One region of the Paenibacillus sp. MER 99-2 genome, then DNA from elsewhere that is predicted to be linked to it. Evidence: riboswitches for the same ligand, from Rfam matches in the RefSeq annotation. Region 1 holds a riboswitch; each other region holds the start of a gene.
What was found. Region 1 has a riboswitch for cyclic di-AMP ahead of M3636_RS11180 (hypothetical protein). Riboswitches for the same ligand answer to the same signal wherever they lie in the genome.
Positions count from the first base shown of each region.

Region 2: linked by a shared signal. The riboswitch ahead of M3636_RS28540 (C40 family peptidase) and the one ahead of M3636_RS11180 (hypothetical protein) in region 1 are both predicted to bind cyclic di-AMP.
Region 3: linked by a shared signal. The riboswitch ahead of M3636_RS27700 (resuscitation-promoting factor) and the one ahead of M3636_RS11180 (hypothetical protein) in region 1 are both predicted to bind cyclic di-AMP.
Region 4: linked by a shared signal. The riboswitch ahead of M3636_RS14595 (C40 family peptidase) and the one ahead of M3636_RS11180 (hypothetical protein) in region 1 are both predicted to bind cyclic di-AMP.

Region 1 covers NZ_JAMAUZ010000002.1:83,536-88,837, reverse strand. The annotation lists gene M3636_RS11190 (Nramp family divalent metal transporter) at 1-548, shown strand, start outside; gene M3636_RS11185 (HAD family hydrolase) at 680-1,363, opposite strand; gene M3636_RS11180 (hypothetical protein) at 1,545-1,943, opposite strand; cyclic di-AMP (ydaO/yuaA leader) riboswitch at 2,059-2,235, opposite strand; gene M3636_RS11175 (glutathione peroxidase) at 2,629-3,105, shown strand; gene M3636_RS11170 (hypothetical protein) at 3,254-3,436, shown strand; tRNA gene M3636_RS11165 (tRNA-Leu) at 3,614-3,696, opposite strand; gene M3636_RS11160 (urease accessory protein UreF) at 4,086-4,787, shown strand; gene M3636_RS11155 (hypothetical protein) at 5,064-5,267, shown strand.
Region 2 covers NZ_JAMAUZ010000016.1:25,622-30,923, reverse strand. The annotation lists gene M3636_RS28545 (GNAT family N-acetyltransferase) at 64-555, opposite strand; gene M3636_RS28540 (C40 family peptidase) at 901-1,371, opposite strand; cyclic di-AMP (ydaO/yuaA leader) riboswitch at 1,375-1,512, opposite strand; gene M3636_RS28535 (carbamoyl transferase) at 1,766-2,608, opposite strand; gene M3636_RS28530 (M1 family metallopeptidase) at 2,619-4,610, opposite strand; gene M3636_RS28525 (YwhD family protein) at 4,712-5,215, shown strand.
Region 3 covers NZ_JAMAUZ010000013.1:50,908-56,209, reverse strand. The annotation lists gene M3636_RS27710 (HD domain-containing protein) at 1-1,051, shown strand, start outside; gene M3636_RS27705 (TatD family hydrolase) at 1,419-2,189, shown strand; cyclic di-AMP (ydaO/yuaA leader) riboswitch at 2,430-2,684, shown strand; gene M3636_RS27700 (resuscitation-promoting factor) at 2,957-4,156, shown strand; gene rnmV (ribonuclease M5) at 4,314-4,859, shown strand; gene rsmA (16S rRNA (adenine(1518)-N(6)/adenine(1519)-N(6))-dimethyltransferase RsmA) at 4,865-5,302, shown strand, end outside.
Region 4 covers NZ_JAMAUZ010000002.1:780,774-786,075, reverse strand. The annotation lists gene xynC (glucuronoarabinoxylan endo-1,4-beta-xylanase XynC) at 1-1,367, shown strand, start outside; tRNA gene M3636_RS14605 (tRNA-Leu) at 1,541-1,625, opposite strand; gene pelA (pectate lyase) at 1,804-2,760, opposite strand; cyclic di-AMP (ydaO/yuaA leader) riboswitch at 3,205-3,336, shown strand; gene M3636_RS14595 (C40 family peptidase) at 3,342-3,806, shown strand; gene M3636_RS14590 (hypothetical protein) at 3,928-4,629, shown strand; gene M3636_RS14585 (carboxymuconolactone decarboxylase family protein) at 4,695-5,024, opposite strand; gene M3636_RS14580 (hypothetical protein) at 5,132-5,302, opposite strand, start outside.

The DNA of each region.
Region 1 (5,302 bases):
ATTCTACGATTGCACTTACACTCGCGCTGTTCATCAACGCAGCGATCTTGATCGTATCTGCGGCAGTATTCCACAGTGCCGGTATGACACAGGTTGCCGAGATTGCAGATGCTTACCATCTGCTCACACCTCTGCTTGGCACCACTGTTGCAAGTGTTCTCTTCGGCGTTGCCCTGTTGGCATCTGGTCAGAACTCGACACTTACCGGTACTCTCGCTGGACAGATTGTTATGGAAGGGTTCCTTAACATTCGAATCCCTGCATGGTTGCGACGTCTGGTCACTCGCCTGATTGCAATCATTCCTGCCGTCATTGTTACCGCTATTGCAGGAGAGCACGGAACAGAGGAACTGTTGATCCTAAGCCAAGTTGTACTTTCCTTACAGCTTCCTTTTGCGGTTATTCCGCTGGTCATGTTTACGAGTGACAAGAAGAGTATGGGTGCATTCGCGAACAAACTTTGGTTAAAAATCACGTCATGGATCATCGCTGCAGTCATCGTTGTCCTGAATGTGTACCTCATTATTCAGACCATAGCACTGTTCTAATGTAAATAAAGAGCCGACTCATGCAAGTGAAATGTTCACTTGAAATGGGTCGGCTCTTATTTATCCTTTTCCAGAACTATATGCTCCAGTAGGGTCATCAGCAACGAAGAGTATTTTGGAGTATATATCTCCTAATCTTGATCTGGTAAAAGTAAAGGAAGAAGCTGCTCTAGATTATCAATTGTCCAATCCGGGTGATCCTGATCTTCAAGCTCAGGCTGGAACCGTCCATACCCCTGTAAAATGCGTATCGTTAGCATTCCAAGCTTCTTCGCCGGAACGATGTCATTATCAATGCGATCTCCGATCATAACCGCTTCCTCAGGCCTGCACCCTGCCTGCTTCAATGCCACCGCATACAGTTCACGATCAGGCTTGGACACTCCTTCTTCAGCCGAGCAGGCAAGCACATTCACATACTTACGCAATCCATAACGCTCTAACCGTTCCTCCGTGCCCGGACTCTGATTAGCAATGATGCCAATGCGATAATACCGTGACAGTGATTTGAGCACTGAACCTGCGCACGCATAGGGCTGCTCAAGCTCTTTGCGAAACTTCAATTTAGCCTGAATCTGCTCTCTATGCTGTTCATCGCTAATCAACGTGCGTATCGCCACTTTCATTGGCCACGCCTCATAGTTTCGGTAACAGGTGACAAATATCTCCCGCACAGTCTCGATCTGCACCGGATATCCAAGCGCACAGGCTTCTCTCACAAACTGACCGATAATATCGTCTACAGGCTCCCATTCGTCTACTAGCGTATCTCCTACATCGAAGAACAACCATCTTAACCCACGTACATCCGGCACATCTATTCCTCCTTGTCAGCTACGGGAAACTCTTGCTGCATCCCCTGAACAATAAAAAAAGAAGACCCACTTCATGCATGAGTCTCCTCAAAATTCCGTTTACCATTTGTTCATAAGTTTAATGATCTAATATTTCAATTATATCAGGCACCTAACAAGGGAGCAATTATCGGTTGCAACATCAACCGTTAAGTAGGAAACCCACTTCTCCATTTAATGAATAGACAATCCGATCGGCACCCATGCCTCGATAAATTCCTTTTGGATGGCTCTGTTCAGTAATCACACACAGTGACTTAGATGTCCACGAACGACAGATCTGCAAATAACGACAGGTCAAGTTCAGACTATTCTCGAAAATAAAAACATTACCTACACTGCTCTGAGGTAAAAACCATTTTTCAGCCGCAGCTGTATTCATGCGAATGACATGCTCTACCCCGAATTTCCGGAGTTTCCTTTCTTCCCCTGCACTGTTGGTCAGAACGGCAAACGGCATTTTTTTGTACATCAACAGTTTGATAAATTTACGCCCCGCTTCATTCGGAGCAGTCACTAGAATCATCTCATTATCCATCATTCGTTCCTCCCTTGGCGTGAAAAGACAACAAAAAAGAAGCGTGGGGGACCAAGGCCTCCCGGACGCTTCTTAAAGAATCCATGGCAAAAACACCATGAACCAGCGTACGGCTTGTTGCCTCTCCCTTTAACGCTTACGAGGTTAGCTGACGGATTCGGGCGCGAGAGTCGCCCTATTTCCGGCTGTTACCGGAAAATTCACCCCATGGATCCATACTGCCCTAGAACAGCGCATCCTTTTGGTTCCCCCGTTTTCCACCCATGAATGAATGGAAACTCAGCGATTAAAACATCGTTCTTACATCATGACTGATTAGATCGATATTATCGTTTGTTTCGTTTTTTCATGTACAATAGAAATTAAATTAGAAATTACGATATGAATCATACACCGAGGTCATGTTGATGTAAAGTGTACACAGATCACCGAATCGACGGATTTATGCCGTTTCAACCCAATGATATCGCTTACAACATATGTTTGCTTCATCCATCTCCTTGAAACTCTCTAATTCTCGTGATCACAGAAATCACCTACCTATTCGGCCCTATGGAGAGCGATTCAAGCTCCTAAATGCACCAGAACTATAATTATCCAATATTAGTTTTGCATTATTTAATTGTAACCAATATAATAGGTATATACGAAAAAGGAATCATTTATTTTGATACTGGAGGCGATTTTCATGACCGTTTATGAATACAAAGTTAATACCCTTCGAGGCCAAGAACAAGAAATGTCTCAATACCGGAACAAAGTGCTGCTTATTGTGAATACTGCTAGTAAGTGTGGATTGACACCACAATTCGAAGGACTGCAAGAGCTGTACAATAAATTCAAAGACCGCAATTTTGAAGTCCTCGGATTCCCGAGCAATCAGTTTGCACAGGAAAAGGGTTCATCCGATGATATTGCTGAGTTCTGCCAAATGAACTATGGTGTAAGCTTTCCTATGTTCGAGAAGATCGATGTCAACGGGTCAAACGCTCACCCCCTATTCCAACATCTCACCAAAGAAGCTCCAGGCCTACTCGGCTCCAAAGCAATCAAATGGAATTTCACTAAATTCCTCGTGGATCAGGAAGGACGTGTCGTGAAGCGTTACGCACCCAAAACCACCCCTGATCAGATTGAAGCTGACATCGAGAAATTATTGAAATAAATTGAACAACCAACTGCCACCTAACCGGAGACCCCAGCGCTAAGCAGGAATTTTCCAGTTGGTGGCTTTTTTTTGCACTCAAGAGCTTATTTTGACATAAGAACTTATGATAGACATTAGAGTGTTCTGTTGAGAGGAGTGATGTGGTATGAAAAACGCACTTATCGATTTACAACCTGTGACTATTGAGAATTGGTATGCATGTACTCAGCTTAAAGTTAAGCCAGAACAGCTTGCTCTATTTCCTGCACCTGTCGTTTATTGGATTGCGGAATCTAAATATGTTAGCGATTTCGAATTACGATTGCCGGAAAATTGTACGAATCGTTAGGTTTTATGCGAATTAGTGAAAAGGTCATCGATGGCGAAATTTTACGTCTGCTTCAAGTTTGATCTTTGAAAACTGAACAACATTGTTCAGGCTTAATGAAGTTAGAATAAAATAAAACGTTAGAAACAAAAAAAGAAGCCTCCATGTTCGGAAGCTTCTTCTTATCTTGCATTATGATGCGGTCGAGAGGACTCGAACCTCCACGGGCATACGCCCACTACCCCCTCAAGATAGCGTGTCTGCCATTCCACCACGACCGCATGTCGTAAATTATCGGCAACAAAATTGATTATACAGGGTTTCATTATAAAAGTAAAGCACTTTTTAATTTCAGTTATTTCACACGATAGTCCACCTCTAACTGCATGAATCGTCATATTCCCACAGCAGTTGCATATCCTTGAATTCGACCTACTTCCCTTCCAATAAACAAGAATATCATTACGCACTTCAACACATAACTAATTATGTTATTATAATTAACATAATAAAGAAATTTAAATAAAAATAACAAGATTTAATTGACAAAAAGCGAATAATAATGTGATTATATATATCATATAATTCGGATTCAAACTCATAAACAGCATCTAAACGCAATAAAATGTTATATATATTAACATTTAACGAACGTAGGAGGCGAAAGATTGTGAACCGTGGGAATAAGCTGCTCGATTATGTCAAACTGCTTGATTCCTCTATTCAAGTCGGAGGGTTCACTCATTCATTCGGCATGGATGCACTTATAGCAGAAGGATCAATCCGTGACGTAGCAGACCTGGAATCGTTCATGCGTTGTCAATTGCATCCAAGCATTGTCCGCCTTGAAGGAATGGCGATTAAGGGAATCTACAGCGCAGCAGATCAGAAGGATACATGGCGAACAGCTCTTATTGACAAACTGGTTCACGTCCAGCGAACCCCTCCAGATCTCAGGGAACATTCCTCCGCTATGGGCAAACGGTTAATCAAGCTTGCTCAAGCTCTCCATCCCTGGATCGACTTCAGAAAACTAGAACACACGCTGTCCACCTATAATTCAGTTGGATGCCTATCCACTGTTCACGCCTGGATTAACCACCACCTTGATATCCCCGTCGAGGAGGCGGTACTCGGTTATCTCCACTCAGCCTCAAACGCATGCATAATTGAAGCCTCGAAAGCCCTCCCCCTCGATCGTCAAAACATACAGGAACTGCTGGTTCACCTGACCGCAGACCTGGAGCATGAATGGAACACCGTTAGCGCCTCCGCTGCGGATGAACCAACTCAAGCAACAACGACGTCAATGAAGTCTCTATTCCCAAGCTGCCACATGCTTGGAGCTGGGTTACACGCGTTCAAAGCATAACAACTCACTTACGCATCCACGCACCATCCGCAACGCACACCTCTAATTGAACAAAAACACGCCGCAACTCCTTTGTTGGCGTGTTTTTTGCGATTCATTTATGGAGGAATTTGCGAATTTACGTCATTTTAAATCATAAAATACACTTATTTCCGTCTTTTTTAATTGTTACATGACGCAATAACGTATATAATGTAATATACAGCTCGCATCTCCCTACATTTTACCCGAAAAAGGAGCGACTGAATACTACTTATAACCTAGGGGTGAACCCTTTTGAACAAAAAGAAACCCGTGACCCCATTCGGATGGGCTATCAAACGCCGTTTAACCGAACTCCAGATGGATCAGAAAACATTTTGCGAACAACACGACATTCCGCCATACCGTCTATCGAATCTAATTCACGGCACACGCAAGGCTACCCGATTCCGCAATCAGGTCGCAGATATTTTACAAATTCCAGACGATCTCCGCTAGCAGAGCACCATGTCTTATGCGCCAACTGACCACAA
Region 2 (5,302 bases), on a different contig from region 1:
GTAATTTTTTGAAACTTATCATATGAAACCGGGAATGTCCTTAACTCCTAATGGTCCTGTAAGTTAATGAGCTCCTGCATACACCATACAATAAAAAGGCTGCAAACCGGTAGGGGTTTGGCGTTCATATGTATCTTGGGTGATAAAACCGACCTTTTCATAAACCCGAATGGCTCGGGTATTCCAGGTGAGAACTTCTAAATCAATTTCATTTGAAGGATTCCTTCGGATCGCTTCCTGTACAATCGCAGACACAAAATCCACGCCTTGTCCATGACCGCATCGTTCGGGATGCATACCCAGCCCAATTCGGGTAACACCCACAAGTGGAAAGAACTGTGCGAATCCACAAATCTCATCATGCTTGTCAAAAATGACAGCATATTGATCTTTCCGTAGCTGCACATCCCCAAATTCGACTTCAAGTGCCTTCATCTGCTCCCAAGGAAGCCAGCTATAAATATTATAAGGCGGGTCGTAATGCCAACTGCATATCTGCTGTGCGTGTTCCTCTTCCATAGGTTTAACGTGAAACGTCACAGAAGCTTCGTCCATACTTCCTGCACGCTCCTCTCATTTGTAGGATAGGTACCAGGTACCTCTTCAAAACGGACAAGCTCCTAAAAGGTGATGAATCGATCCTACAGATCATGTGTAAATGTATAGATATTCCTAACGCTACTCTACAGAACGTGGTGTCGTTTTGGCAAGTCTTCGTAAAATAGAAAAAAATTGAAACAAAAGATTGGTTTATTACGTTTATATTACAATAGGATGGGTAAAAACATCTTAAGGGCACGGACGAGAAAGCACAAAAAAACCGCCGGATACATTCCTGCGGAGAATGGATCGGGCGGTTCTGTTATGCTTGGTTACAGTATGATGTTGCTCAGCTTGTCCTTAGTCACGTGCGAGTGTTTCATATGCGTCCGTGCTCATAATACGTTTAGCGCCAACATAACGGTTAGCCCAGTAGTTTTCGCTCAATGCGCTGATCGTAACGCCTTTGGAAGAAGAAGAGTGTGCGAACTTACCTTCTCCAACGAAAATACCTACGTGTGAAATTCCACTGCCTGAAGTATTAAAGAATACCAGATCGCCAGGTCTCATTTCTGAACGGGACACAGAGTCACCCATTTCGAATTGGGAGCTTGATTGGCGAGCCAAATCAATGCCAAGCTTGTCGAATACATACCGTGTAAATCCAGAGCAGTCAAAGCCGTTAAGCGTTGTTCCTCCGCTTTTGTATGTAGTTCCCATTGCTGAGTCGATTACTTCATCCATTTTTGAATCTGCGAATGCGCTGCCAGCTCCAAGTGATAATGCAAATGTGAGGCTAAGTACAGCTGCGGTTAGTTTCTTCTTGAACAAGAGATATACCCCTTCCAATGCCTGCGAGGTTAGCTTAAGGATTCGGTTGAAGGTCCCCTATGATCCCTCTGTAGCAAGATCAATTCACCCATAACTGGTTCCCCCGCTTCCCAGGTGCTAGGAATTTGGCTATGCTAGTTGTGCACCTGTGAAATCAAGAAATGACGATTAAATTTTAAGTAGTTACAAATATGAAGGTAAAGATTACAAAGTTGTTACTAAAAACTCACTGCGATTATTGTAACAGAGGAACACTGCTTTGGCAACGTTTAGCAGTAAAATTAGCAAAAAAAACCTCGACCTTTGACGGGGAAAGGTTGAGGTTTGCTTTTGTGAAGCGCTATCATCGCGTTTATGTGACATGGAGATGGTAACAAATTTTAACCTGTTTGAATCAACCTCTAGTCGACTTGGACTGCCATAAGCGGAAATGAGCACATATCTTCCATAGAGACATGAGACAGCGAGCCAGCGGATACGTTTGCTGTAATATAAGGCCAGCGAGGCCTGTTAAGAACCATGATGCTGAAGTAAAGGCACCGAAGAGAAGCAGATGCAGCCCTCCCAGAAGCACAGCGATGCCAATTACAGACACGATATGACGAAGTGCGATCCATAGAGCGTATAATATACCGTGTGCCCGGCCTTCGCCATCTGGAGCTGATGCACCGAACTGCATGTATAACATCACATGGTGAATAATCCAGCCGTACACGATCCACAGGGCGACATATGGAATGCCAGGCAGTAACAGTTGTAATGAATGGAATCCATTCATTAGAATGGCGTACAGTTTTGGCACAAGCCAGTAGGCGGGTAACAGCATCAGCAACGTTCTTATGAAGTGCAACAGTAACATCGGTTTCCACAACACTTTGATGCCACGGACAAAAGGAGTTCGTTCCTCAGATTGATTAAAATGCTGTAATGAATACAACAGCCCTGCTTGAATGAGGGGAGTAATCAGCATGCGTAGCAGCAGCATGGCTCCAAGAATCCATAGATACCGATGAACCTCAGGATGAGTAGAGAGACTCAGTTGGCTCTCCATTTTGAACAGCAGCGTACTGAGCTCTCCAGCATCCGTGACAGGATACCGAAGCAGCAGCGGGACTACTGCGGACTGCACTAACCGATAGATAAAGTATCCCCATACTAATTGATAGATGAATAGTAGTGCGGCTATGAACATGTGCTGACGGACGAGAAACCAGCCTTCACGTATTTTTGCTTTCACTGTCTCCACCTCACCATGACAGACTTCCGAAAATAGCTTCTATAAGCTTGGTCGTGCTAAAACTCCAGCGGAATTTAGTTGGTTCGTCCAATTTGGCTTTTAGGAAATTGTCCATATGACGGTTCTCTAGTACCACAGTGTATAGAGGGTCGGTCATGGCCCAAGAAACCGGAGAAGTATAGGTAAGCTTATAGGTGACTCGATCCTCGTTTCCGTTCCATTCCTTGTTCACGATATGCCCATCCTCGAACACAATTCGAACAGGAACCTTCATATAATTGCTTCCCTTTTTCTGAATGGTCACAGAGGATTCATACACCTCTTGATCACCCTTCTGAATCGGAGTTACGCTGATTTTCTCTACAGCGAAGTTTGCCATCCCATCGCCATATACATATTGATCAAAGTACGTAGACCATGAAGTGCGAGTAACTTGTTCCACGACCTTTTGGAAATCTGCTGAAGTGGGATGTTTGAAACGGTACTTCTTCACATAGGTAGAGAGAATGCGTTCCATTGTTTTGGAGCCGACTTGTTGTTCGATACCGAGCAAGACAAGCTTACCTCGTGTATAGACATTTGCTGCATAATGGTTCTGTGAATCAAATTTCCATGCTTCCTGTGTCAGTGGGGCGGGAGACGTGATCAAGCCTGCTTGAACAGGTAAGTTAGGGATTAGGCCATATTCTTGCTCCATTAATTTATCCTCTGCATAAGAGGTGAATCCCTCGTCGAGCCAAGCCTCCTCGAATTCATTGCTGGCGAGCATACCATAGAAATACTGATGACCAATCTCATGCACGACGGTTCGTTCCAGATCATAACCGGGTGTCGTATCATCCGCCCCGAAGGCAGTCACCAACGTTGGGTACTCCATGCCGCCTGCACCATTTCCGGTTTTCGGAGGAACGACGATTGAGAGTGTGGAGTATGGATAAGTGCCAAACCATTTGCTGTAATTCGCCAAAGCTGCCTTAGCAGCATAGAAGTAACGTTCTTTTAGATCCTGGTGTGCTGGGTCAAGATACAGTTTGATCCTTACTCCAGGAACATTGGGTGCAGAGAAAGGCTCCTCGGCATAAACAAAATGAGGTGAGGCCGCCCATGCAAAATCATGGACATCGTCGGCATAGAATTGATAGATTTTTTCTTTATTCTTCACAACCGCTTGCTGCGTTGGAAATCCTGTTGCGGCTACCTTGTATGATTCCGGTACTCGAATGCGTACGCTATAGATACCGAAGTCGGCATAAAATTCGGAATTGCCGTGATATTGGTGCAGATTCCACCCCTCGGTTGTCCGGCCTCGTCTACCTGTAGGCTCATAAACGCTAATTTTGGGAAACCATTGCCCTGCCATTACAAAATCGTCTGCGGTTCCCATGCGTGCAAAAATTTTGGGTAGCTGTACTTCAAATCGAGTGTGCAGCGTTATGCTCTCGCCGCCCTTCACCGGTTTAGGCAATCGGATTTTGATCAGAGTTTTATCTTTTATATTGCCGTCATCCGGCTGTACGTATTGCATGCGATGTAAAAGCGACAGACCATCTTCTGTTTTCATCTCCGTGATCTTCATGGAGCCATAACCATCTGTGGGCATAACATCCCCACGAAGCTTCCCACCAGACTCCTTCATAAAGGTAGTGTCTGAAGAGGAGAAAGCATTGGGATACAAGTGGAAATAAAGCTCGTTAACCGTTTTTTTACCTGGATGAGTCCAGGTTAGTGTCTGTGTTCCCTGTAACACATTTCCGTCCACCAACTTTACATCGATGTGATATTCCACCACTCGATCGCTGAACACTTCAGCCGTCGGGGTCTGCACGCTTTCTGGAGGTGCGGAGGTTTGGGTTTTTGCTGGAGGCTTGCCCACTTCTGGGGCGAGCACAGGCAATTCGGATGTTATGGAGCGAGTGTTTCCCAGCGTAATCCACGCTCCTGCAATAAGCACACACAGGGCGAGGAATGCGGTGAGCCAACTCTTGGCGCGTCGTGGAATCATCGTTAAATACCTCCCGTTGACAAGCATCTACAGCATGTATATGTTTGCAATGGGACGAATATTAGTTAAAATATTTGTATCAACCCTTGGAGGCTATAAACATGGAACAAAACGAGCAAAACGGCAAAAAACAAATTGCCTTGAATATCGTTAGTGCAAAGAGCAAACACAAAGGTTTCGGTGCGGGTTCTATTGATCTGAATAACTTATCCCCGGTCATTATTGATCAAGGCGAAGCCAAGATTGATATTGGTGCGATGCACGCGAAGAGTAAAGTGGAGCGTGGCATCAAATTTTCGACCAATCGTGAGGATGTACCTAATGGACGCCAAGTATGGCTTGTTTGGGTAGCTGTAGATCGTACAGAGCAGGGACAGCTATATGGTGGTGCAACGGCTTGTGAGATGTGGATTGATACGGAGGCTAAGCGTGGATGGAAATTGCTTGCCGATCATGTGAATCGGATGGATTATGCATTGAAACGCCGCTTTATGTTGGATGATCTAGGTCCAGAAGAACGTGCAGCACTGAAGACACTTCTGATCTCACATAATGAAGAATGGTGGAACGCTTCACCGGATGTATTGAAGGATGCTTTGTCCTAGGCAGCCCAATTTGTTTCAGTACGTTTGATTAAACTAAATCATTAGATTAAAAAAGCCCCGTTACCTTTATAGAAGGGAATGTCACCT
Region 3 (5,302 bases), on a different contig from region 1:
TGAAAGAAGTCATTATTCGGATTGGCCGAAAGAGGAGAAGATTGTGGCTCTCTGTGCTGCCTTACTACATGATTTGGGACATGGCCCATTCTCTCACTCCATTGAAGAAGCATTTGATATGAATCATGAAGATTGGACTTGCCGCATCATTATGGGCGATACCGAGGTAGGGGCCATCTTAAGACGGTATGCGCCAGATTTTCCAGAGAAGGTTGCATCGGTGATACAAAAAACGTACGAAAAACCTATTGTGGTCAATTTGATTACAAGTCCACTTGATGCTGATCGCATGGATTACTTACTTCGCGATGCGTATTTCACAGGTGTTAACTATGGTACGATTGACCTTGATCGGATTTTGCGTATGCTCCGTCCCTACCACGGACGAATCGTGGTCAAGGAGTCGGGTATGCATGCTGTGGAGGATTACTTGATGTCTAGGTACCAGATGTATTGGCAGATCTACTTCCATCCAGTTACCCGCAGTTCTGAGATTATATTGCGTCAAATTTTTAAACGAGCTAAAACGCTGGTGAAGCAGGGATTTAATTTCCGTTTCATGATTGATCCTTTGCCCCAGTTGTTTGAAGGTGAACTTGCTGTTCATGAATATCTGCAACTGGACGAAGCATTGATCCAAACGGCATTCATGCAATGGCGCAAAGAAGACGATGCTGTTCTAAGTGAGCTCTGCGAACGATTTATGGATCGCAGATTATATAAGTATGTAGAGGTAGAACAGATCGATGTAGAGACGATTGAAGAGATGCGAGAAGCTTTCGCCAAGGCAGGATTAAATCCTGAGTATGATCTAGAAATTGATTTTCCGACCGATCTTCCGTATGATGTGTTTCGTCCGAATGAATCGACGGATAAGCAAATCTTGTTGCTTGATCGGCAGGACCAGCTGCACGAGCTATCAGAGGTTTCCGATATTGTCCGTTCAATCAGTGGCATTCATCGTGGAAAGCATCATCTATACTACCCACAGAACAAGGTTGATGCCATTCTTCATGAGTTGCCATCTCATTTGCGCCCCTACTTCTCATGATTTGGGTGGTGCGGCTTTATGCCAAAGTAGCTATGCTAAAAAGCATTTCTAACCTGAGATGTTCTCATGATACAGTAATCTGCTTTAATGGAGAGGATATGTAGATCGACATAATTTTGTAATCTTAGGTTTTTTTATAAAATTATATTTCCCTAAACAGATCTACATATAGAGTATGTTGTCGCTAATTCAATCCACATATTGTAGGTAGTTAGGGTCAAATCGTTTAAAAAAACCTTTATAAGCCCATTTTATCTAACTGAAAAATTCACTTTTTAAAAAAAATTTAATCAGATATGATTGCACGTGCATAAGCGTGAATAGACTATTCAATTTATTCTGATTCGACAGAAAGGGAGAACGAAACATGATGTTATTCGACACCCATACCCATCTAGATGCGCCCCAATTCGACGAGGATCGTGAAGCTATGATCAAGCGGGCTGTTGATGCAGGGATTAGCCGCATGATTAATGTCGGTTTTAACCGAGAAACAATTCCATCCACTATGAAATTAGCCGAGACATATGACTTTATTTACGCAGCTGTTGGGTGGCATCCGGTGGATGCAATCACGATGCAAGAAGGTGACTTGGAATGGATTGCATCTTTATGCAAGCATGAAAAAGTCGTGGCGATTGGCGAGATTGGTTTAGATTATCATTGGGATACGTCACCAAAGGATGTACAGCAGCGTGTGCTTCGACAGCAGATTGGACTAGCTCGTGAGTTGAACATGCCCATCGTCATTCATAATCGGGATGCACATGAGGACATTGTAAAAATTTTGCGAGAAGAAAAGGCTGGAGACGTTGGCGGAGTAATGCACTCCTTCTCAGGTAGCTGGGAAACCGCGAAACTATGTCTTGATCTAGGATTTCACCTCTCATTCGGAGGGCCAATTACGTTCAAAAATGCGAAGCAACCCAAAGAGGTACTGGAGAAGGTTCCGATGGATCGATTTTTCCTTGAAACAGATGCTCCTTATCTGACTCCACATCCATTTCGTGGTAAACGAAATGAGACAGCGCATGTACGTCTGGTTGCAGAAGCAGCTGCGGAAATTAAAGGCATTTCGCTAGAGGAAATTGCCGCAATAACCACCAAAAATGCCATGGAACGATTTGGTATTCGTTAAAAAATGGAGCAAATGGGATGAAAAAGTGAGCTAGACGGAGGTAATTTGCTTTTTGATCCAAATAAATCAAGAATATTACAATATTTTAACCAAATATTTAGAAAAACGTACTTGAACAACGCTTTACAACATGCATCGAAACAGGATATCATCTTTTCAGTGAATTGTTGTGCGGAAAATTGGACAGATGTTCGGGGGATGAACAAAGGGACACTTTCCGATGAACAACATTACTTTCATGAATCAATCTCGCTGAGTCTCCGTTATCGGAGAGCGGGGGAACCAATAGGGCTTAAACATCGGTGAATATAGCCGGTGCGCATCGTTCGCTGACCTAAAAGCAGCGGAATGATCTGCGAAGCCACTATTTGATTTCTTCTTTGGGTCTCGGGGTGAATTCAAGGGCGTCCGCCATGAGCGGGTGACCGGAGATAGGGCGGCTCTCTTTCGCCCGAACCCGACAGCTAACCTCGCAAGCGGAAAAAGAGAGGCAACCTCGTGCATGAATTTCCGATATTCAAAATCATTCGGAAGCCACGAAAGAGTCCTCTTACACTCTTTCTTTGGCTTTTTTTGTTTTTGAATAAAAGAAATACTGTCATCATACGGTAAGTATTCAGGAGGATGACATCATGTTGCGAAGATTGATTCATGGTGCAGAACCGGCTAGGTTGGTCTAACCCGTGTTCTGTAGAAAATCAGGTATAGTCGCGTCAAAGACATCATGCATTACTCTAGACGGCGAGGCTATGAAGGAGGACGGAGAAGTGGGCACATTCCAAACAGAAGAGACCCATGAGTCACGATCATCCAGTAAGTCTTTCGCGTTACGGTGGAAGCATGAGAACATGCGTCAAATGGCATTGATCGCGATATTCTCAATTGCGCTTACAATCATGATCTTGTTAGTCGTTTATGGTCAGGCCGGGAAACAAATTTCGCTGGTTATCGATGGCAAAGCTCAGGCGGTAGAGACTCGTACAGGAATGCTTCAAGAATTGTTAGAGGAGCAGTCAATCACAGTCAGCCCTCACGATCAGGTATCCATGCCCTTGAATGGGGCGATTGCAGATGGAGACCGCATCGTTATTGAGCGGGCCGTTCCAGTAAATATTACGGCAGACGGAGACACCAAGACTCTGTATACAACCGATGCATCGGTAGAAGAGGTAATTCAAAAGTCGGGTATTGAAATTGCAAGCGATGATAAAGTTTACCCTGCACTTGGAACTTCAATCAAAGAGGATATGAAAATCCGTGTAGTGCGTGTAACAAAGCGTACAGTTGATGTGGAGCAGCCCATCGCATTCAAAGTCATCAAAACGGCTGACCCTAGCTTGTACAAAGGTGACAACCGCGTCATCGTGAGTGGTAAAGAAGGTACACTCGTACAACATATTGAGAAAGTGTTCCAAGATGGAGAATTAGTCTCCAAGAAAATGGTAGGCAAGTCGGTATCGACCAATCGCGTAGATAAGGTCATCGCTGTCGGAACCAAAGCTAAACCTGCACCTGTCGTGAAGGAGCCTGAGATCCAGACGGTATCGGCTAGCACTTCGAAGACAAAAACAGCAACAAAAACGGCATCATCGAACTCGGATAAATCTTCTGCCTCGGGCAGCAAAGTTATTACCGTTTCAGGTACTTCTTTTAAGTATTCTAAAGTCCTCAAAAATGTGTCTATGACGGCATATTCTTCTGAAGAGCCTGGCATTGGCACCAAAACAGCCTCCGGTACTCGGGTAACAGAAGGTCGCACTATTGCGGTGGATCCGAAAGTCATTCCCATCGGATGGTGGGTATACATTGAAGGTCTTGGCTTCCGTCGTGCCGAAGATACGGGCGGAGCTATTAAAGGTAATAAGATTGACGTATATTATGACAGTGTGAAGCATGCCATTAACTTCGGACGTAAAAAAGGTAAAACGGTCTATGTGATCGGTCCGGTGAAGCCGGAAGCAAACTAAAATCGTTTTACTTTGAAATGGGAATGCTATAAAATATAAGGCATGAATGATTCATGCGGAATATGCGGCGGGAGGGTCTGAATTCAGTCTCGCCCGCCGTTTGCCAGAGAAGAGGGATATTCCTCTTCTTTTTGCGTTAGAAAGGAAGAATTGGAACATGATAAAAGAAGTGATCGTGGTTGAAGGACGTGACGATACGGTGGCGATAAGGCGCGCCGTTCAGGCGGATACCATTGAAACAGGCGGCTCAGCCATTAATCAGCGGATTCTAAAGCGCATTGCACTTGCTCAGGAGCGAAGAGGTGTCATTGTCCTGACCGATCCAGATCATGCTGGCGAGCGGATACGGAAAATTATTGCCAATAAGGTACCAGGTTGTAAGCACGCCTTCATTCCTGAGGCTGACGCAACGCGCAAAGGAGATATCGGGGTCGAGAACGCTTCGCCAGAAGCTATTCGCCATGCCTTAGCACGTGTGCATACGTCCTATGAAGGAGCACCGAGTCTGATTGATTGGGAGGATCTGATCGCTGCTGGACTCATTGTGCATCCCCAGGCTGCCGCACGTCGCATGGAGATGGGGAATATACTCGGCATCGGATATTGTAACGGGAAGCAGTTTCACAAGCGGCTAAGTGTGTTTCAGATCACCCGAGAAGAATTCTCTGCCGCATTATCGCAAATCGAATGTGAAGGATTGTGAAGTAAATGAAGGGTATGGAAGAGACGTTGGAGATTGCAACACCCAAGCGAACCAAAGAGATTATCCAGAAGCATGGATTTTCATTTAAGAAGAGTCTAGGACAGAACTTCTTAATTGATCAAAATATATTGAACAAGATTGTTAACGCTGCAGATTTGGACGAGTCCAAAGGTGCACTTGAGATAGGGCCAGGAATCGGAGCACTAACGGAGCGGCTTGCTAGGGTTGCAGGTCCTGTAACGGCAGTAGAGATTGATCAGCGGCTCTTGCCGATCTTAGGTGAAGTGATGGAGCCTTATCCCAATGTACGGGTTCATCATGGCGATGTATTGAAGCTGGATCTGGAGGAGTTATTCCGAACGGATTTTGGTCAAGTGGACAAAGTCAGCGTTGTTGCGAACTTGCCTTACTATGTGACAACGCCGATCATGATGAAGCTACTG
Region 4 (5,302 bases), 700 kb from region 1:
AGCAAGGCGCTCTAGTATTTGCCTCTCCTTGGAATCCGCCAAGTGATATGGTCGAGACGTTCAACCGGAATGGCGACACCAATGCTAAACGTCTGAGATATGACAAATATGCTGCGTACGCTCAGCATCTGAATGACTTTGTTACGTACATGAGAGACAATGGTGTCAACCTGTATGCGATCTCGGTACAAAATGAACCGGATTACGCGCATGATTGGACCTGGTGGACACCACAGGAGATCCTTCGTTTCATGAAAGAAAATGCAGGATCGATCCAGAACACCAAAGTCATGGCTCCAGAGTCCTTTCAATACCTAAAAAACATATCTGACCCAATCCTGAATGATCCACAAGCGCTTGCTAATATGGACATTCTAGGAGCGCATTTATATGGTACTCAAGTCAATAATTTTGCATACCCTCTCTTCAAGCAAAAAGGTGCCGGCAAAGAACTGTGGATGACGGAAGTTTATTATCCAAACAGTGATAACAATTCTGCTGACCGCTGGCCAGAAGCATTGGAAGTCTCCCATCACATGCACAATGCAATGGTAGAGGCAGATTTTCAAGCATATGTATGGTGGTACATCCGTAGACAGTACGGACCGATGAAAGAGGATGGCACGATTAGCAAACGCGGTTATAATATGGCTCATTTCTCCAAATTTGTACGTCCAGGCTATCTGCGAGTGGATGCAACGAAAAACCCGGATACCAATACGTTTGTATCTGCTTACAAAGGAGATAACAAGGTCGTCGTTGTAGCGATTAACAAAGGAACCTCTGCGACCAGTCAGCGATTTGTCCTGCAAAATGGTAACGCGTCTACTGTATCCTCATGGGTAACGGATAGCAGCCGTAACCTGGCTAGCGGAGCACCGATCAATGTGTCTAATGGTGCATTTACTGCACAGCTTCCTGCCCAAAGTGTAACCACATTTGTAGCGGATATCACCGGATCAGGTAGTGGTAACACAAGTGGCACAACGTATGAAGCTGAAACGGGAACTACGCTAACTGATGCTCTAATTGAAACAATCTACCCTGGTTACACAGGCTCTGGCTATGTTAATTTCAACGCATTGACGAATTCTGCCATTGAATGGAGTAACATCAATAATGCTACAAGTGGCACCAAAAACGTAAAGTTTCGTTATGCGTTAGAAAGTGGTACACGTAACCTTGATGTGTTCGTAAACGGCACAAAAGTGATCAGCAATACCCCCTTTTCAGCAACGGGAAGCTGGTCTACGTGGGGTGAGAAAACCATTCAAGTACCCATGAATTCAGGCTCGAATACCATAAAAATCGTAACGACAGGCACCGAGGGGCCAAATATCGATAATATTACAGTTACGGCATCATAATACGGGTTTGGATCAACTTATGTGGCAAAAAATTGCCCAACCCTCCATTTTGATCGATGGTTGTTGGAAGCGATAATGAATGGACAAGCTGTGAGAGCATATCAGTCCGTAAATAAAAAATAAAAAAAGGTTCCCCGCTAGACGAATGTCTAACAGGGAACCTTTTTATTCGATGCGGTCGAGAGGACTCGAACCTCCACGGGGGGTTAGCCCACACGGACCTGAACCGTGCGCGTCTGCCAATTCCGCCACGACCGCATATGATGATCTCCGTGACTATGTATCTCGGCGACAAAAAATAATATATCACGCAAGCACTTACATGTCAACATGAAATGCTCATAAAGAAGCCCGGTCCAGATATTCCACTCCGGATCGGGCTTCTCGTGATTGGGATCTCAGCACTAATTCGTGCCCGTTTAGAAGTTAAAGCAAGTTACAGCTTGGATGGCCAGTTGCCATACCATGCATAACCGCCTCTTCTTTCTTTGTCAATATCGCTTAATTTATATTTTACGATACCGTCACGACCGATAAAGATCGGTTTATCCGTTCCGACTTCATAGAAACGAGCCCAGATCGGTGCAGCTTTGGAGTCAGCGATGATTTTGCTGTCTCCATTAGCTCTCTCATACCTGTAACCTGTAATTTTCACCTTGTTAAACCAAGCTTCTGCTCCCTTGATGGATGCAGTAATTTTGGCGTTGGAAGGTCTCGTTTTCAGGAATTTGACAATTGTTACACTCTCTCCAGCAGTTAATGATGGCACTTCATAGATTCTTGCACCTGCAGGCTTGAGTGTGCTGGAATCATGTTGTTGTCCCCACGCTGTCAGCTTGCCACCTGAAACTACCTGAGTGTTCAAAATAGCATCTACACCTTTAGCAACCGCATTTTTACTACGATTAGCTAGATTGCTGTCGATAAACGAGAAGTCACCTTTGCGTGTCGCTACTTCATCCAGCATGTACATTACATTAATCATTGCATCATCATTATAAGTGATATGTTTATGATAACCGGAACTTTGATAAACTTGAGGCCATCCACCATTGGAATACTGCATATTCAGCAAAAAATTAATGCCTTTAATCGCCGCAGCAGAATAACGTGGGTCGTTTGTCTTTTTAAACTCTTTGGCTAATCTTCTAATTTCTGAGTATGTAGCTTTATTATCGATTGTAGATTTCGCCCACTCACCCGTTGTTTGCTTATATTCTTTTCTCCAGCCACCGTCCGCTTGTTGGTTCTTCAAGATATCAGATATACTTGCTGTCGTTCCTGAAGCATCAGCAGCAGATACAGTGTTAACGGGTTGGATTACCATACCTACCGCAGAAAATACCATCGAAAACGCCAACACTAATGTGACTAACTTTGTTTTTGTACTCAAAATGATTACACACTCCCTATAATTAGAATCATTCATTTTCCATCATTCTACTTACTTCTCACCTTCTAATTACACGACCATCCACCACCACCTTAATTTGAATTAAAATATAACTACTATATTTTTATCCAATATGTGGATTGGATAGAACGATCTTATGCAAAAAAAATATCTTTGTCAATTAATGCAACATCTTGTAACATTCCTCGATTATTGTATCTATGAGAATAGTTCAAACTGCACATGACAAAGTTCGAATGATATACAACCCCGTTTGGATTTGAAACACATATTACTTTTTTGTAATCAGTTGCATCTTTATTTCGTGTTTCTTCTTCATAAAAATCGATAGTTCCGTTAACATTGGGCGATAAAGAAGGTATTAAGAAGGGTTTGACATTTACGCATATATGCAATATAGTTTCAAAAGGTTACAAAAACTTAATTATTCAATTGCCGAGTTTCATGTTTGAAAACGGGGGAACCATTTTGGGTGAATTATTCTTATACATAGGAAATATAGGGAACCTTCTACCGAACCCTTAGCTAACTCCGTAGGCAACGAAGGGAGAACATTGATTTTGAAAAAACTTATCATCTCCATTTTTGGAGCAGCAGTACTATTTACTTCAGGTGCAACAAGTACAGAGGCAAGCACAATCAATACAGTTGTTAATAACATGACAGGCATTCCGTACAAATGGGGCGGTACAACCATGGCCGGCTTCGATTGTTCTGGATTCATGAGATATCTCTTTGATAAATATAGCATCGATTTACCTCGCACTTCCCAGCAGCAAGCCAAAGCAGGAACACCAGTATCCAAAGCGAACCTTCGCACAGGAGATCTTGTTTTCTTCAACACAATGGGCAATGGCGTTTCACACACAGGCGTTTATATCGGTGACGGCCAATTCGCACATGCTTCAAGCAGCAAAGGGGTCAGCATCACCAAATTGTCCAACCCTTACTTCAAAGACCGTTATGTCACAGCCCGCCGGGTAACTGGGCAGTTTATGTATAATAAAATGATCGGAAAAATATAATAGCATAAAAAAAGATAGGGAACAGCCTCTGGCTGTCCCTTTTTTTATCCATTTTTTGTCTTCAGTTGTTTTTCTGAACCATGTAAAATGTACAGGGAACAGAAAGGAGCCTAAATAATAAATGAAGAAGTTGATGATCGCGTTATGTGTTATTATTTTAGTTTTAACAGGTCTAGGTTGTAGTAGTGAGAGCAAGAAAGATTTCAGAGATGTTTCTTGGGGTACTAAACTCGACAAAGTTATCTCAATGGAGAAAAAGAACGGTAACGCTGGTTATGAAGAAGAAATACATGATGAGCATGAGAAAAGCATTGAATACTCTAATCTGATTGTTCTTGGAAAGAAAGCAGATGCTACATACGTTTTTATTGATTTATTGGATAACGATAGCATTATGGGACTAATGGAAGAAAGTAAGATATTATTTGAGGAATTAGATAACCCTAATACAACAGAAGCAAGAAAAGACGAAATACGCAAGCTAATGGATCAGCGCATGGAAGAAATGCAAAATGCAGCAGATGAATATCCATTAGATGACTTTTTACTTCATGAAGCTTCTTATGATTTCGGCATGTTAAGTAGCAAAGATTCGGACGAACTTCTGGCAGAGCTCACAAGTAAATATGGTGATCCTAAGAGTGAAACATATGCAAACTCCCTTGTTTACCTTTGGGAAAATGATCGCTCAACGATTAAATATTCTCCTGAACGTTACTCCACAATAGACTATACCGCCAAATACTCCATCATGGAACAATTTGCTGATGTAGACAAGTACAATAAGAAATCAAATAGTAAAGAAAGTAAAGATGAACTTTAAAAAAACAAGGTCATGTGCTCTATTAACAAGCACATGACCTTGATACATTTAATTACCTCATTTCACTAGTGCAGTGCCTTCTGTACGCGCATTGCACCCTGAGACAGTGCATGTCCACCGCCTACGGCTCCTGCAACAGCTATAGTCTCCATAATCTCCTGATCGGTAGCGCCCTTTGCACGAGCTTCCTCCACGTGATAGAAGGTGCACACTTCGTTATTGGCAAATAAGCCAATGCCCAAGGCAATTAATTGTTTTGTCTTGGCATCAATGACTCCAGGTTGAAAACATTCTCCGGTAAACTCATGGTAAGACTTCACCACTCCTGGTAACACATCGCTCAATTCACCAATCTGATCTTTATACGCATGAACCTTCTCATTCATCAATGTCATATCATTGCACGCCCTCTCAGAGATAGTTCCTAATTCCTTCACTGTAACTATCCTTTCTCCTGAGCGATTCGATTATGCCTATGGAATGATGGTAAATCCCGTTAACTTTATTCCTGCTCGCTAAGAGGACTCTGGCGCGGCTCGCTGAACAACTGATAGCGATAACTACGATCGAGCTTAACCACACGCCGATTCTGCCGACGAATGAGTACCTGCTCTCCATCCCAAGCAACAACAATTCCTGTTACATCATTGGACTCCAGCTCGTCCCTTACTAC